2 regions of the Nocardioides sp. 31GB23 genome follow, and region 1 is predicted to be linked to the other one. Evidence: predicted binding sites of a transcription regulator. Region 1 holds the regulator's gene; the other holds the start of a gene.

Region 1 (7,928 bases):
CGGGCGACGGGGTGCTGCCCTGGCGCGGCCTCGACGTGGGCAGCCCCTTCGACTACGGCCAGCAGTCGATCCTCTACGTCGCCCGGCACCTGCCGCAGCCCGGTCGCGACGGGCTGGTCAAGGCCCAGCTCGACGAGATCGTCGAGCTGGTCGACGCCGCCGACGGCCGCGCGCTGGGGCTGTTCTCCTCGCGGCGGGCCGCCGAGGCCGCGGCCGAGGCGGTGCGCGAGCGGCTGCCGCACCTGACGATCCTGGCCCAGGGCGACGCGCAGCTGCCCGAGCTGGCCAAGCAGTTCGTCGAGGACCCCCACACGGTGCTCTTCGGCACCCTCTCGCTGTGGCAGGGCCTCGACGTGCCCGGCGACACCTGCCAGCTGGTGCTCATCGACCGCATCCCCTTCCCGCGCCCCGACGACCCGTTGATGAGCGCGCGGCAGAAGGCGGCCGACAAGGCCGGCGGCAACGGCTTCATGCAGGTCGCGGCCACCCACGCGGCGCTGCTGATGGCCCAGGGCGCGGGCCGGCTGATCCGCACCACCTCCGACCGCGGCGTCGTGGCCGTCCTCGACCCCCGGCTGGCGACCGCGCGCTACGGCTCGTTCCTCAAGGCCAGCCTGCCGCCGATGTGGACCACCACCGACCCCGCCGTGGTCCGCAAGGCGCTGGCGCGGCTCGCCTCCTCCGCGAAAGACGTGTGATGCGTCGCGCCACCTCGGGTGCCGTCGTCGCAGCGCTGCTGCTGGCGGGGTTGCTGGCCGGTTGCTCTGGGGGAGCGAGCGGCGAGAACGGCGACACCACCGCGGCAGGCACCTCACCATCAACCGCCTCGTCGAGCCAACAGCGCGGCTGGCCGACCGTCGAGGTGCTCGAGGAGCTCGACCTCGGCGAGCCCGTGGCTCCGGCCGTCCCGCTCGACGGCGAGCCTGACGTCGCCTACGCCCGCGCGTACGCCGACTACCTGGCCGAGGAGCTGACCTACGCCCTGCGCACCTCGATCGCCGACCCCGAGCTGCGCAACGGCTCGTGCCAGGTCTGCGACCAGTTCGTGACGCTGGCCGATCAGCTGCGCGAGGAGCGCCTGTTGGTGCGCACCGAGCCCGTGCGTGCGGAGTTCGTCGGCATCAGCGACGAGCAGGTCCGACACATCGTCGAAACCGCCACGACCGTCTGGATCGATGTCGACCTGGTGTTCCCGGCCATGCAGCGGGTGGACGAGGAGGGGGTCGTCCAGGTCGAGGTCCCACCCAGCAGGCTCGCCACCCGGTTGGAGGTCGCCATCGTGACCCCGCACCCGAGAGTGTGGTGGACCATCACCGGCGAGACGGTCCAAGCGCCGCCCGGCCAGGCCTGAGACCTCGCCGGGACGTCATACAGGCGGGACGTCAGCGAGCCCAGCGACGTATGACGTCCGGGGGACCCGCTCGTAGGCTGGGGGCGTGCAGGTGGTGAGCTCGACGCCGACGGCCCAGGTGGCCCGGAGCCGTGGCACCGCGCCCGTGGGTGTCGGCCTGCTGGTCGCCGTCGCCGCCCTCGTGCTCGGAATCCTGGGCATGCACGCGCTCGGGTTGCACGGCGTCGGCGTCAGCCACGGCGCCCCGGCCTCGGGGGCCTCCGTCGCCCCGGCAGCTGACTCGACCGGGACGGCTGCAGAGCACGGTGCCCACCACGGCAGCGAGGCCGCGGCGGACGAGGGCCACGGCCTCCAGCACGGCGCCGCGGAGATGGTGGTGCTGTGCGCCGCCATGCTGGCCGCCGCCGCCGGCATGCTCCTGGCCCTGGCCGGCCTGCGGCACCGAGCACCGCCGGTGTGGGCCGAGCTGCGCGCCGCGCTGGCCCTGAGGGTCACCTCCCGCGACCGGCCGGGAGGCACGGGTCCACCAGCGGTGTGGGAGTTCTCCGTCGTCAGGTGCTGAGCAGCGCCGCGCCGCGCCCGACGTACGTCGGCTCCGCGCGGCACCGCCGCCCCGCACGATCCCCGGACCACCTGACACCAGGAGACACCCATGTCCCACCGCTTCACCCGCGCCCTGGGCGCGAGCCTGCTCGTCACCGCTCTCGCGACCTCTCTGGTCGCCTGCGGCGGCGAGGAGGCCGGCACCACCACGACCGAGCTCTCGGCCACCGAGCACAACGACGCCGACGTCGCCTTCGCGCGCGACATGGTCCAGCACCACGCCCAGGCGGTGGCCATGGTCGACCTGACCCGCGGGCGCGACCTCGACCCCGAGGTCGCGCAGCTGGCCGAGGGCATCCGCGACGCCCAGGTCCCCGAGATCGAGACCTTCAGCGACTGGCTGGGCGACTGGGACGAGGAGGTCCCGCCGACCATGCTCGACCACGCCAACGCCGGCCACGGCTCCGGTGACATGTCCGAGACCATGGAGGGCATGGACGACGCCATGCCCGGCATGATGACGGGCGCCGACATGGACGCCCTGCAGGACGCCGGCGCCGGTGACTTCCAGACGATGTGGCTCGAGATGATGATCGAGCACCACGAGGGCGCGGTCGAGATGGCCCGCACCGAGCAGGAGGACGGCCGCTACCGGCCGGCCGTCGAGCTCGCCGCCGAGATCGAGGAGAGCCAGGGCGTCGAGATCGAGACGATGCGCGGCCTCCTCGGCTGACCGGCCCCGCGGGACGTCATACGGGCGGGACGTCAGCGAGCCGCGGGAGGTATGACGTCCCGCGGCTCGCCCCGCTGCTGTGCCGGCCTACAGCCGAGAGCGCCCGTCGTACCCGCCCCGCGGCGGCTTGAGCCCGAAGAACGCCCCGACGGTGGGGGCGACGTCGGTGGTGCGGGCGTGGCGTGGGGAGACCGTGCCGGGGGTGACCGAGCGGTGCCCGCCGCCGATGAAGAACGGGATGGCGCGGGTCGCGGGGTGGCCGTGGTTGCCGGGGATGGGGTTGGAGAAGACGTCGGGGTCGCTGAAGCGCCAGCCGGCCCGGCAGAAGACCACCACGTCGCCCGACTCGGGGCCCAGGCGCAGCCAGTCGGCGCGGCGGTCCCAGGCCTTCAGCACGCCGGGCACGTCGGAGGCGATGCGGCGGATGCGGCGTACGGCCTTGTCGCGCTGGGCGCGCGGGCCGGTCCAGTAGACGAGGTCGGCGCCGCCGTTGTCGGCGATCGCGAAGCGCCCGGCCAGGAACGGGTCCTCGGAGAGCGGCCCCTGCAGCGAGACGATGCGGTCGGGGTAGGACCAGTCCATCGAGTGGTCGGCCAGCACGATGACGATCGAGTGCTCCCAGCGCCCCGAGCTCTTCAGCTCGGCCACGAAGTCGCCCACGAGCCGGTCGGTGTTGACCAGCGCGAGCCGGCGCGCGACCTCGAGGGTGGTGGGCCCGGTGAGGTCGGTGTGCCCGAGCCGGTCGACGTCGCCGAGGTTGACGAAGACCAGGTGCGGGTCGAACGTCTCGACCATGTCGAGCGTCGCGCGCATCGTGAACTCGTCAGGGGCGTGCCCCGAGATCGGCACGATCGGGAACGGCTCCCAGCGGTGCGTGGCCCGCTCGCCGAAGATGCCGTAGAGGTACTCCTTGCTCAGCACCGTGCCGGTGCGCAGTCCGCGCCGGTTGAGGCGTTCGATGACGGTGGGGAAGCGCAGGTCGGAGGGCCGGTCGAGGGTGCGGACGTCGCCCAGCTCGCGGTCGTAGACGGCATTGGCCGGCACGCCGCTGCGGTCGGGCCGCACCCCGGTCATCATCATCGTGTGGTTGGGGATGGTCTCCATCACCGGCATCGACGTGGCCCGCGGGTGGTGCACGCCGCCCTCGCGCAGCGCCAGCAGATTGGGCGTCAGGCCGCTGTCGATCTCCTCGGGCCGGCAGCCGTCGACGACGAGCACGTAGGCGCGCTTGCGGGTCGCGGGGCCGGCAGCCACGGCCGGGTCAATGCCGGCGAGCGTCGAGAACGCCAGGCCCGAGGCCGCGGCGGTCAGGACCGTACGCCGCCCGGCGCGGATCTCGCCGAGCCCACGGTCGAAGGGTGCCTGGCCGTCGGTGCGGCGGGGCGTGCTGGGCTCGCACATCAGCGGTCTCCGACCGGGGTCGCCACGCGCCGCACCGTGCTGGTGCCGGCGAGGGTCTCGAACGACGCGTCGTGCGTCGCGGTGGTCTGCTTGTCGTCGCGCGCGCCGATCACGAACCAGTCCATCTGGGTGCGCTCGGCGGTGATGTCGAGCACCGAGAAGCCGTGGTCGTCGAAGTTCAGGTACTTGATGTGGCGGTTGTTGGCCTGGATCGCGGCCTCCACCACCGGGGTCAGCGCGGGCTGGCCGGTGATGTCCTTGAGGTTGTTGGAGGTCACCGAGGAGCAGACGAGCTCGACGCCGACCGAGTCGCCGAGCACCGGGTAGGCCGAGGTGTCCAGCGGCAGGTCGCAGGCCCAGCCGGAGTGGATGTCGCCGGTCACGAAGACCACGTCCTTGACCTGGTGGTCGCGGATGTGGGCGAAGACCTCGCGCCGGTCGGCGGTGTAGCCGTCCCACTGGTCGACGTTGTACGGCGCGCCGTCCTGCGGCAGCAGCCCGGTGACGTTGTTGACGGGGTCGATGAGCTCGTTGGGCAGGTCGGCGAAGGTGACGGGCGCGATCATCACCGGGTTGCCGATCACCTTCCACTGCGGGGCGTGGTCGCCCCGGGTCAGGGAGTCCTTGAGCCACTCCATCTGCCGGTTGCCGGTGATGGTGCGCAACGGGTCGTTGACCTCGGCGTCGACGACCGGGGTGGCGACCTGCTGGGAGCGGTAGGTGCGCAGGTCGAGCATGCTGATCTCGGCCAGGTCGCCGAAGCGCAGCCGCCGGTAGAGCCGCGCGCCGTCGCCCAGCGAGGCGGTGCCGTCCATGCGCACCGGCATCCACTCGTCGTACGCGCGGTGGGCGCGGGCGCGCCGCTTGAGGTAGTCGCCCTCGCTGTCGTCGTGGTTCTCGGCGTTCTTGCGCCACTGGTCGTTGGTGACCTCGTGGTCGTCCCAGGTCACGATCCAGGCGTACCTCGCGTGCAGCGCCTGCAGGTCGGGGTCGGTCTTGTACTGCGCGTGCCGGCGGCGGTAGTCGGACAGCGAGACCATCTCGCGGGCCGGGTCGTGGGCGCGGACGTCGACGTTGTCCTGGCCCATGCCGTACTGGCCGGGGGCGTACTCGTAGAGGTAGTCGCCCAGGTGCAGCACCGCGTGCAGGTCGTCGCGCTCGGCGAGCAGCCGGTAGGCGCTGAACCAGCCGGCCTGCAGGTTGGCGCAGGAGACCACGCCGAAGCGCAGGTTGGCTGGCGTGGCGCGCTTGGCCGGGGCGGTGCGGGTGGTGCCGACGGGGCTGCGCTGGCCGCGAGCGGTGAAGCGGTAGTAGTAGGTCGTCGCGGGCCGCAGGCCGCGCACGTCGAGCTTGACGGTGTGGTCGCGCGCGGCGCTGGTGACGAAGCGGCCGCGGCGCACCACGTCGCGGAAGCGGCGGTCGGTGGCGACCTCCCAGCGCACCCCCAGCCGCGGGCCCTTGCCGGAGCCCGGGGTGGCGGCGCGGGTGGGGGTGACCCGGGTCCAGATGAGCACCGCGCGCGGCAGCGGGTCGCCCGAGGCGACCCCGTGGGCGAAGACGTCGTGGCGGGCCCGGGCCGCCTGGGCGGCCGGCAGGGCGCCGCTGCCGGCGGCGATCGCGACGCTGCCGGCGCCTCCGGCGGCCAGCACGGTACGCCGGGCGAGCGAGGTCGAGGTCGGGCTCTGGGGTGGGGTCACGCCTCATCCAACGACGAAACCCCGCCCGCGTGACGCGGACGGGGGTGTCGACACCCACTGTTCACCGTCGGTTCGACGGCGGGTCGGTGGCGGGTCGGTGGTGGGGCTCAGACGCTGCGGAGCACGGCGGTGACGACGCCCAGGATCGAGGCGTGGGTGCCGTCGATGGGCTCGTAGGCGTCGTTGTGGGGCAGCAGCCAGACCTTGCCGTCCTTGCGCTGGAAGGTCTTGACGGTGGCTTCCTCGCCGATCAGGGCGGCGACCATCTGGCCGTTGCTGGCGGTCTGCTCCTGGCGGATCACCACGTAGTCGCCGTCGCAGATCGCGGCGTCGATCATCGAGTCGCCGGAGACCTCGAGCAGGAACAGCTGGCCGTCGCCGACGAGCTGCTGCGGCAGCGGGAAGACCGCCTCGACGCGCTCCTCGGCCAGGATCGGGCCACCGGCGGCGATCCGGCCCACGACCGGCACGTAGGAGGCCGCCGGCATGGTGTTACCGATGTCGGTCTCGTCGACCGAGCTCTCGTCGGCCGAGGAGATCGCCTTGCGCCGGGCCATCAGCTCGGGCAGGAAGACCTCGAGGGCGCGGGGGCGGTGGGGGTCGCGCTTGAGGAAGCCCTTCTCCTCGAGCACCTTGAGCTGGTGGGAGACGCTGGACGTGCTGGTCAGGCCGACGGCCTGGCCGATCTCGCGCATGCTCGGCGGGTAGCCGCGGGTCTCGATGGCCTCCTTGATGCAGGCCAGCACCTTGACCTGACGCGGGGTCAGGCCGGTCGCGTCGGGGGGCCCGTCGGGCAGCTCTGCGACGCCCCGCTTGCGGGGGCCGCCGTCCTTGGTCGCCATCGTGTGCCTTTCGTGCGCGAGGCCCGAGCCGGGGAGTCCGCTCGGATGGTCGTGGGGCCACGTTATCGCCGCACGCGTCCGACTTCAAACATCTGTTCGACTGCGTGTCGCGAGCTGCGGGCCGCCCTCACCGTCTCGAACAATTGTTCACCAGACCCCTTGCGTGCGTCGAACACCTGATCTAGTCTCGCTCATGTGTTCGATCGAACACCTGGTCGATCCGGTGCCTGATGGCCGGTTCGAGCGGGACTGTCGGTGGTCGTCGGTAGACATCACCTCGCAGCGATCGACCACCCGACCACCCCCTTCCCCAGGAGGTCCAGATGAGCACGATGACCCTCACCGCCACCCCGGCCCAGCTCCGCCTGCGCCCGGCCCGCACCACCCCTGCCACCACCCCTGCCCCCGTCCGGCTGACCCGCCGCGGCCGGCTCGTGGTGCTGGCGCTCGGCCTGCTGCTCGTCGCCCTGGTGGGCGTCGTCCTGGCCGGCGGCTCGGTGGCCACCAGCGAGTCCGGTCCCACCCCGGCGACCGAGATGATCACCGTCGGCACGGGCGACACGCTGTGGGCGATCGCTGCCGAGCGTGCCGAGGCCGGCGACGTGCGTGAGGTCATCGAGCGCATTCAGCGGCTCAACTCCCTCGACGGTGGCCTGGTGGTCACCGGTCAGCGGCTGGTCGTCCCGGCCGGCTGAGCCGGACGCCCGGGCGTGAGGTCCGGGCACGGCGGCCACCTGGCCGCCCACGATTTTCGCCGGTCGCCTCGACCCCGGCCGGCGAAACCAGGGGAAAGACGAGGGGCGGGCCCGCAGTGGGCCCGCCCCTCGCGCCATGTCCGGGTGCGCCTCGGTCAGGGTGGGGGCATGGGTGCGGCTCGCGACGACGACGTGTTCGAGGAACGACTGGCGCAGTGGCAGGCCTGGTGCGAGGCGCCGTGGGGCCGGCTGCGGTTCAGCGTGGTGCGCGAGACGCTGCGCCGCCAGGCCCAGGCGCTGGGTGGGACCGACGGTGGGCTGCGGGTGCTCGACGTGGGCGGCGGCGACGGGCGCGACGCGGTCGCGCTGGCCCGGATGGGTCACCAGGTGACGGTCCTGGACCCCGCGGCCTCCTGGCTCGCCGAGGCCCGCTCGCGTGCGGAGTCGGCCGGGGTGGGGGAGTGGCTGGTGACCGTCGAGGGGTCCATCGACGACCTGGGCGCGGTCGGCGGCGGCTTCGACCTGGTGCTGTGCCACTTCGTGGTGCACTACCGCCCCGCCGAGACCGGCGCTGCCGACGTGCGACGTCTGGCGGGGGCGGCGCGCCCCGGCGGACGGGTCTCGGTGATGGCGCCCAACCCCGCCGCCCGGGTGCTCGGCCGGCTG
Region 2 (7,928 bases), on a different contig from region 1:
TGACGGCGCGCTTCGCGCCGTTCACGATCAACACGCTGCGCCGCCTGACCCGGCCGGTGCCGCGCGGGCTGGTGCCGTTCTGGGCCGGGATCGGCCTCGACACCCTCGACCAGCGCGCCGACGTCGTGGCCGCGGTGGTGCACGGGCTCTTCTTCGGACGGGTCGCCCCGTCGGCAGCCGAGCGGCGCGCCATCACCGTGCCGACCCTCGTGGTGGGCCACCCCCGCGACCCCGTCCACCCGGCCGCCGACGCCGCCCTGCTGGCCGAGGAGATGCCGGCCGCCGAGTTCGTGCGGGCGCGCTCGATCGTGGAGTGGCGCCGCTCGCCGCAGCGCCTCGACCAGGTCGCGGTCGACTTCTGCCAGGCCACCTGGCGCTCGAGCACGAGGCGCTCGCGCCGCGCCTGAGCGGCGGGTGGCCCCACCCGCGGGCACCCACCAGGCAGAATGGCCGAGTGCCTCTCTACCGCGACGAGGCGGTCGTGCTGCGCACCCACAAGCTGGGCGAGGCCGACCGCATCATCACCCTGCTGACCCGCCAGCACGGGCGGGTGCGCGCCGTCGCGCGCGGCGTACGACGTACGACGTCGCGGTTCGGCTCGCGCCTGGAGCCCTTCACCCACGTCGACCTGCAGCTCGCCGACGGGCGCAACCTCGACACCATCACGCAGGCCGAGACGCTGACACCCTTCGCGAGCGGGCTGGGCGCCGACTACGAGCGCTACACCGCGGGCACGGTGATGCTGGAGACCGCCGAGCGACTGGTCACCGAGGAGAAGGATCCGGCCACCCAGCACTTCCTGCTGCTGGTCGGCGGGCTGCGCGCGATGATGGCCGGCGACAAGGGCCCCGGCCAGGTGCTCGACTCCTACCTGCTGCGGTCGCTGTCGGTGGCCGGCTACGCGCCGTCCTTCGACCACTGCGCACGCTGCGGGGTCGAGGGGCCGCACCGGTGGTTCAACCCCTCGATGGGCGGGATGCTCTGCAGCACCTGCCGGCTGCCGGGCTCCGCCGGGCCGGCCGCGGCGACCGTCGAGCTGCTCGGCGCCCTGCTGGCCGGCGACTGGCCGGTCGTGGCCCAGGCCGACCAACGCACCCGCAAGGAGGCCAGCGGACTGGTGGCGGCCTACCTGGCCTGGCACGTCGAGCGCGGGCTGAGGTCGCTGGCCTACGTCGAGCGCTGAGCGGGTCCGTCCCGCGAGTTCCCGAGCTGCGCGTTTGGTCCGCGCCGCGCCCACGGTCTGCCAGGGTGTGCCCGTGGAAGGAGGCACGTCGATGAGTGTCCGACCCCGGGCGCTGCTCGCCCCGTTGGTCGCGGTCGCGTCGGGGCTGGTGCTGGGCGCGGGCGCACGACGGATCGGCGCCGAGCGCGACGAGGCCGAGCGGCGGGGTCGCGAGCTCGCCGCCGCGCTCGACACGATCGAGCACCAGCGGCGCACGGCCGAGGCGATCCTCGACACCGTCGACGTGGGGCTGCTGCTGCTCGACGAGCAGGGTCGCTACGTGGGCCGCAACAAGCGGCACGAGGACTTCATGGCGCTGGCCTTCCCCGACGGCCACGACGGCACCGCCGGACAGCTGGGACAGGTGCGCCACGCCGACGCGGTCACCGTGATGGCCCGCGACGAGATGCCGACCCACCGGGCTCGGCTCGGCGAGGAGTTCGACGACATCCGGATCTGGGTCGGGCAGGGGGCCGAGCGGCGTGCGCTGTCGGTCTCGGCGCGCTCGATCCGTGACGAGAGCGGCCGCCAGACGGGTTCGGCGCTGGCCTACAAGGACGTCACCGACTTCATGGAGGCGATGGAGGTCAAGGACGCCTTCGTGGCCTCCGTCTCCCACGAGCTGCGCACGCCGCTGACCTCGATCGCGGGCTACCTCGACGTGCTGCTCGAGCGTGCGGACCTGCCTGCGCAGGCGGTGCGCCACCTCGAGATCGCCGAGCGCAACGCCCATCGCCTGGAGCGGCTGGTGGCCGACCTCCTCTCCACCGCCGTGGCCGACGCGAGCCCGACCGCGGTGCAGCGGGCGACGGTGGACCTCGCGGCGCTGGTGCGCGAGCAGGTCGAGGCCGCCCGCCCCGTCGCGGCCGCGCGGCAGGTCGAGCTGGTGGGCTGCGCCGCCGGGGAGGTGGCGGCGTACGTCGACTCCCAGCGGGTGCGGCAGGTGGTCGACAACCTGCTCTCCAACGCGCTCAAGCACACCCCCGCCGGTGGGCAGGTGCGGGTCGAGCTTGTGCCCGGCGACGACGAGCTCGAGGTCTGCGTCAGCGACACCGGCCCCGGGATCGCCCCCGCCGAGCGTGACCAGGTCTTCGGGCGGTTCTTCCGCACCCGGGCGGCCCGCGACCAGGTGCTCCCCGGGGTCGGGCTGGGCCTGGCGATCACCCGCGACATCGTGGCCGCCCACGACGGGCGCATCGAGCTCGACGACGCCCCGGGCGGCGGTCTGCGGGCGCGGGTGCTGCTGCCGCGCGGCGGTGGCGCCGTAGGCTCCGGGGCGTGAGACGCGCCGTACGAACGCCCACCCCGCACCCCTCGGGCGCCACCGCGCCCGTGCTGCCGCGCGAGCTCGTGCCCGAGCACGTGGCCATCGTCATGGACGGCAACGGCCGGTGGGCCAAGCAGCGGGGGCTGCCCCGCACGCGCGGGCACGAGATGGGGGAGAGCTCGCTCTTCGACGTGGTCGAGGGCGCCATCGAGATCGGGGTCAAGGCCGTGTCGGCCTACGCGTTCTCGACCGAGAACTGGTCGCGCTCGCCCGACGAGGTGCGCTTCCTGATGGGCTTCAACCGCGACGTCATCCGGCGCCGACGCGACGAGATGCACGAGCTGGGCGTGCGGGTGCGCTGGGCCGGGCGCACTCCGCGGCTGTGGCGCTCGGTGGTCAAGGAGCTGCAGGCGGCCGAGGAGATGACCCGCGACAACGACGTGCTGACGCTGACGATGTGCGTCAACTACGGCGGTCGCGCCGAGCTGGCCGACGCGGCCCGGGCGATCGGCCGCGAGGTCGCGGCGGGCCGGCTGGACCCCGAGAAGATCACCGAGAAGACGCTGGCGCGCCACCTCTACCTGCCCGACCTCGCCGACGCCGACATGGTCTGGCGCACCTCCGGCGAGCAGCGGCTGTCCAACTTCATGCTCTGGCAGGCCGCCTACGCCGAGATGGTCTTCACCGACGTGCTCTGGCCCGACGTCGACCGGCGCGCGCTGTGGTCGGCCATCGAGACCTACGCGTCCCGCGACCGCCGCTACGGCGGCGCGCTGCCCAACGCCTAGCCGGCCGGGGACTCATGCGCTTGCCAGGGGTTGCAACACCCATCAAGCGCAGGACTTCCCTGACAAGTCCGCGGCCTGGGCTCACGCGTACGCATTGACGGTCCGGGCGTGCCGGTACCCCCGTCGCGCTGGTGCTGCGGCGGGGGTGCGGCGAGTCGGCTGGTTCAGACGGGCCGGGTCGGCGGTCTGGTGAGTGGTGGCCGGCCGAGGTCGGTGGTGCCTCGCGGCTCGACGAGGTACTGGTAGCGGTGCGGGCTGGTCCACACGAAGCCGGTGGGGGTGGGGCGGTAGGTCCACGCGGTGTGGGTCTTGGCGCGGTGGTGGCGCCTGCAGAGGGTGGCCAGGTTCGCGGTGGTGGTCTGGCCGGGTGGGCCGTCGGGGTCGTAGGTGGTGATGTGGTCGAGGTCGGCGTGGGTCTCGTCGGGTCGGCGGCGTCGGGCGCGGCGGGTGCAGTGCGGGAAGACGCAGCGGGGGTGGCGTTGGCGGGTCTGCTCGGCGAGCCGGTCGCTGGGGGCGTAGCCGGGGGTGGTGATCTCCTCGGCCAGGTCGAGGGGCCGGCGGGGGTGGGGTCGTAGGTCGGGTGCGCTGGCGAAGCGGCGGATGTCCTCGGCGGTGACCTGACCGGTGGGCTTGGTGTTGAGGTGCTCGATGTTGCCCGGCTGGGTGGCGCGGAAGGGGTGCTCGTAGGCCTCGGGGTCGAGGCCGCCACCGGTGATGGTGCGGTAGGAGATGTGGGTGCCGGGCACGCGGAGCCACTGGGCGAGCTGGTCGGTGGTGATGAAGCTGCGGGTCTCCTCGACGCGGGCCAGGTGCAGCCCGGCGGAGGGTGCGAACGGGTCGGCACCCATCCGGCAGGTGGTGGGGTCGGTGCCGGCCAGGGCGGTGTCGGTGAGGTGGATGTTGAGCACGACCTGCCGGGCGGTGCTTCGAGACGGTTGCTGCGCAACCTCCTCAGCAACCGTGTGGCAACCACCGGTGTCGAGGGAGTCGCTGGTGAGGTCGAGGGTGGTCTGGGTGCGGGCGAGGATGCCGAGGGCTTGGGAGCGGCGTACGTCGAGTGGTTGGTCGGAGCCGGCGAGGGCGAGGTTGCGGGCCTCGCGGGCCACGGCGTTCTCGAGGTCGAGGGCGTCGGCGAGGTCGAGGCAGCCGGTGATGTCGGCGGTGCCCTCGATGCAGGCGCCGCCGCGGGTGGCGGTGTCGAGGTGGATGTCGAGCCTGCGGTCCTCGGCGGCCTTGGCGCGGTTGTCCTCGGCGGTCTCGGGGTCGAAGCGGCACAGGGCTTCCTCGATGAGGCGGGCCAGGGCGGCGTAGGAGCAGGTGGCCGCGACACCGGCGAGGTGCCGGTCGACCCACTCGGCGGCCTCGGCGGGCAGGGCGAGGGTGGCCTCGGCGATGCGGCGGGCCCGCCACACCGGCACCCGACCGGCGGTGACCGCGCCGTGGAGGCGGGGGAGGCGGTAGCGGGCCTCGACCACGTGGGCGACGTAGCCCACCGCGGCGTCGGCGGAGAGGCCGATGGCGGTGCCGTACTCGACGATTGCGAACTCGGAGACCGACGGGGCACCCGGTCCGGCGATGCTGACCTGCAGGTCGGTGCCGGGCAGCACCGCGGCGCGGGCCGGGTCGGAGGTGGTGTGCATCGCCGCCCAGGTGCAGGTCGCCTCGTACATCGCGACCTCGGCGGCGTCGCGGGCGGCGCGCTGGGAGCGGGCGTAGGCGAGCACCGCGTCGGCGGTGTCGCAGCGCTCCAGCTCCTGGGTGGCCATGAACCCATTTTACTAGAACACGTGTTCGAGTCAAGGGTTTCGGGACACCTGTGGACCGTCCCTGCGGGACGTCTCGGCCCCGAGGGCGAGGCTGGTGCTCGTCGGGTGTCAGGGTGCCGTCGACCGGCGTTTGGGCCTACGAGCGGCGTACGTCGTGGCGGTGTGCGGCGAGCGCGTCGAGCGCGGCCGCCACGACCTCGTCGAGGGGCGGGGTGACGTCGACGACGCGGCCGGCCTCGTCGTCGCCGAGCGGCTCGAGGGTCTCGATCTGCGAGGTGAGCAGGGAGGTCGGCATGAAGTGGCGGGTGCGCTGGGCCATCCGCTCCGCCAGCACCTCGGTCGGCGCGTGCAGGTGCAGGAACCACAGGTCGGGCACGTGCCCGCGCAGCCGGTCGCGGTAGGCGCGCTTGAGCGCCGAGCAGGTGACGACGCCGTGGTGGCCGTCGCGCTCGTTGGCGGCCATCGCCTCGCCCACCCGGGTCAGCCAGGGCCACCGGTCGGCGTCGGTGAGCGGGTCGCCGGCCTCCATCTTGGCCACGTTGGCGCGCGGGTGCAGGTCGTCACCCTCGGTGAAGCCCCACCCCAGCGACTCGGCCACGCGCTCGGCGACGCTCGACTTGCCGGTGGCGGAGACACCCATCACCACGACCTGCACGCCGTCGACCCTAGGCGACGCCCGGGTGCTCAGGCCCGGCAGGCGGGGCAGGTGCCGAAGATCTCGAGGGTGTGGCTGACCTCGTCGTAGCCGTGCTCGGCCGCGATCGACCGGGTCCAGCTCTCCACCGCCGGGCCCTCGACCTCGACCGTGCGTCCGCAGGAGCGGCACACCAGGTGGTGGTGGTGGGTCGCCGAGCAGGCGCGGTAGATGGCCTCGCCACCCTCGGTGAGCAGCCGGTCGATCTCGCCCGCGTCGGCCAGGCGCTGCAGGGTGCGGTAGACCGTGGCCAGCCCGACGGTCTCGCCCCGCCTGCCCAGCAGGTCGTGGATCTCCTGGGCCGAGCGGAAGTCGTCGAAGCTGGCCATCGCCTCGGCGACCGCCACCCGCTGACGGGTCGGACGCAGGCCCGGCGACGGCGGTGTGGGGCGCTCAGTGCTCGTCATAGTGCTTCCCGTGGGGTGCGTGCCGGTGGCCGTCGTGGACGTAGTCGACGTGGTCGCCGTGGGGGACCGCGAGGTGGCCGCAGTCGGGGCCGTGCTCGTGGTCGTGGTGGGCGGTGACCTCGTGCTCGTCGGGCGCCACGTCGGGGAACGGCGCCCGACGTCGCTGACGGCGGCGCAGCAGCACGCCCAGCGGCCAGGTCGCGACGAAGCAGGCCAGCGCGAGCAGCACGATCGCGGGCCCGGGCGGCACCGTGAGGCCGTAGGACTGCGAGAGGTACGCCGACGCGAGCAGGCCGCCGACGCCGGCACCCGCGCCGACCACCACGGCCCCGGCGACCGTGGCCCGGAACGAGCGCGCCAGCTGCTGCGACGTGGCGACCGGCACGATCATCAGCGCCGAGACGAGCAGCAGCCCCACGGTGCGCATCGCCACCGTGACCGTGACCGCGGCCAGGACGGCGACCAGCAGGTTGTAGGCGCGCACGTTGAGCCCGGCCACCTTGGCGAAGTCCTGGTCCTGGGCGACGGTGAACAGCTGGGGCATCAGGCCCAGGCCGAGACCGAGGATCACCACGGCCAGGGCGAGGGTGAACCAGATGTCGGTCAGGGAGATCGAGGTGATCGACCCGAAGAGGTACTGCTGCAGCGTGGCGCCGGTCTGCCCGGCGAGCCCGGTGATCATGACGCCGCCGGCCAGGCCGCCGTAGAAGAGCAGGGCCAGCGCCAGGTCGCCGCTGGTGTGGCCGCGGTCGCGGATCACCTCGATGGCCACCGCGCCCAGGATGGCGACCACGACGGCCGTCCAGGTCGGGGCGATCCCGGTGAGCAGGCCCAGTGCGACGCCGGTGACGGCGACGTGGCCCAGCCCGTCGCCGAGCAGCGCCAGCCGGCGCTGCACCAGGTAGGTGCCGATGACCGGGGCGGCCAGGCCGGTGACCAGCGCCGCGAGCAGCGCGCGCTGCATGAACTCGTAGCCGAGGAGATCGATCACAGCCGGTGGTCCTCCCGGTCCCAGGGGGCCACCACGTCGGGGTGGTGGTCGTGGCGACCCGCGTCGAGGTCGTGGTGGTGGTGCCCGTGGGCGTCGCTGAGGTCGAGCGGCGGGCCGTCGTAGACGAGGCGGCCGTCGCGCAGCACCACGGTGCGGTCGACGAGCGGTGCGAGCGGCCCCAGCTCGTGGGTCACCAGCACGATCGTGCTGCCCGAGCGCGAGAGGGTGGCCAGCGCCTCGGCCAGGGCCTCCTGGTTGGGCAGGTCGACCCCGGCGGTCGGCTCGTCGAGGAAGAACAGGTCGGGGCCTCCGGCCAGCGCGCGCGCGATGAGCACCCGCTGCTGCTGGCCGCCGGACAGCGTGGCCACGCTGTCCTTCGCGCGGTCGGCGAGCCCGACGACCTCGAGCGCCTCGGTGACGGCCGCCCGGTCGGCGCGGCTGGGCAGCGACAGCACGCGTCGACGGGTCAGCCGCCCGGAGGCGACCACCTCACGCACCGAGACCGGTACGCCGCTGGCCGCGCTCGCCCGCTGCGGGACGTAGCCGAGGCGGTGCCAGTCGCGGAAGGAGCCCATCGGGATGCCGAACAGCTCCAACGAGCCGCGCTCCAGCGGTCGGAGCCCGGTCAGCGCGCGCACCAGTGTCGACTTGCCGGAGCCGTTGGGGCCCAGCAGGGTCACGAACTCCCCGGCCCGGACGGTGAGGTCGACCTGGCGCACGACGGGGCGACCGCCGAGCACCACCGCGCCGTCGCGCAGCTCGACCACCGGGTCCGCATCGGGGTTCAGCAACG

The links. Region 1 encodes LexA, which represses DNA repair genes until DNA is damaged. Its sites were predicted from a motif close to TCGAACANNTGTTCGA; they were not measured.
Region 2: the regulator LexA is predicted to act here: its motif matches at 5,057-5,072, upstream of ABKW28_RS19520 (HNH endonuclease signature motif containing protein).

What each region holds. Positions count from the first base shown of each region.
Region 1 covers NZ_JBDYKJ010000037.1:36,657-44,584, forward strand. Annotated here, with positions in the region: gene ABKW28_RS13290 (ATP-dependent DNA helicase) at 1-698, shown strand, start outside; gene ABKW28_RS13295 (hypothetical protein) at 698-1,351, shown strand; gene ABKW28_RS13300 (DUF6153 family protein) at 1,437-1,913, shown strand; gene ABKW28_RS13305 (DUF305 domain-containing protein) at 2,004-2,627, shown strand; gene ABKW28_RS13310 (alkaline phosphatase family protein) at 2,715-4,028, opposite strand; gene ABKW28_RS13315 (alkaline phosphatase D family protein) at 4,028-5,725, opposite strand; gene lexA (transcriptional repressor LexA) at 5,833-6,567, opposite strand; gene ABKW28_RS13325 (LysM peptidoglycan-binding domain-containing protein) at 6,891-7,262, shown strand; partial or broken gene ABKW28_RS13330 (methyltransferase domain-containing protein) at 7,431-7,928, shown strand, end outside.
Region 2 covers NZ_JBDYKJ010000078.1:5,288-13,215, reverse strand. Annotated here, with positions in the region: gene ABKW28_RS19540 (alpha/beta hydrolase) at 1-407, shown strand, start outside; gene recO (DNA repair protein RecO) at 455-1,183, shown strand; gene ABKW28_RS19530 (HAMP domain-containing sensor histidine kinase) at 1,275-2,504, shown strand; gene ABKW28_RS19525 (isoprenyl transferase) at 2,501-3,277, shown strand; gene ABKW28_RS19520 (HNH endonuclease signature motif containing protein) at 3,442-5,043, opposite strand; gene ABKW28_RS19515 (gluconokinase) at 5,180-5,698, opposite strand; gene ABKW28_RS19510 (Fur family transcriptional regulator) at 5,728-6,144, opposite strand; gene ABKW28_RS19505 (metal ABC transporter permease) at 6,131-7,135, opposite strand; gene ABKW28_RS19500 (metal ABC transporter ATP-binding protein) at 7,132-7,926, opposite strand; gene ABKW28_RS19495 (metal ABC transporter substrate-binding protein) at 7,920-7,928, opposite strand, start outside.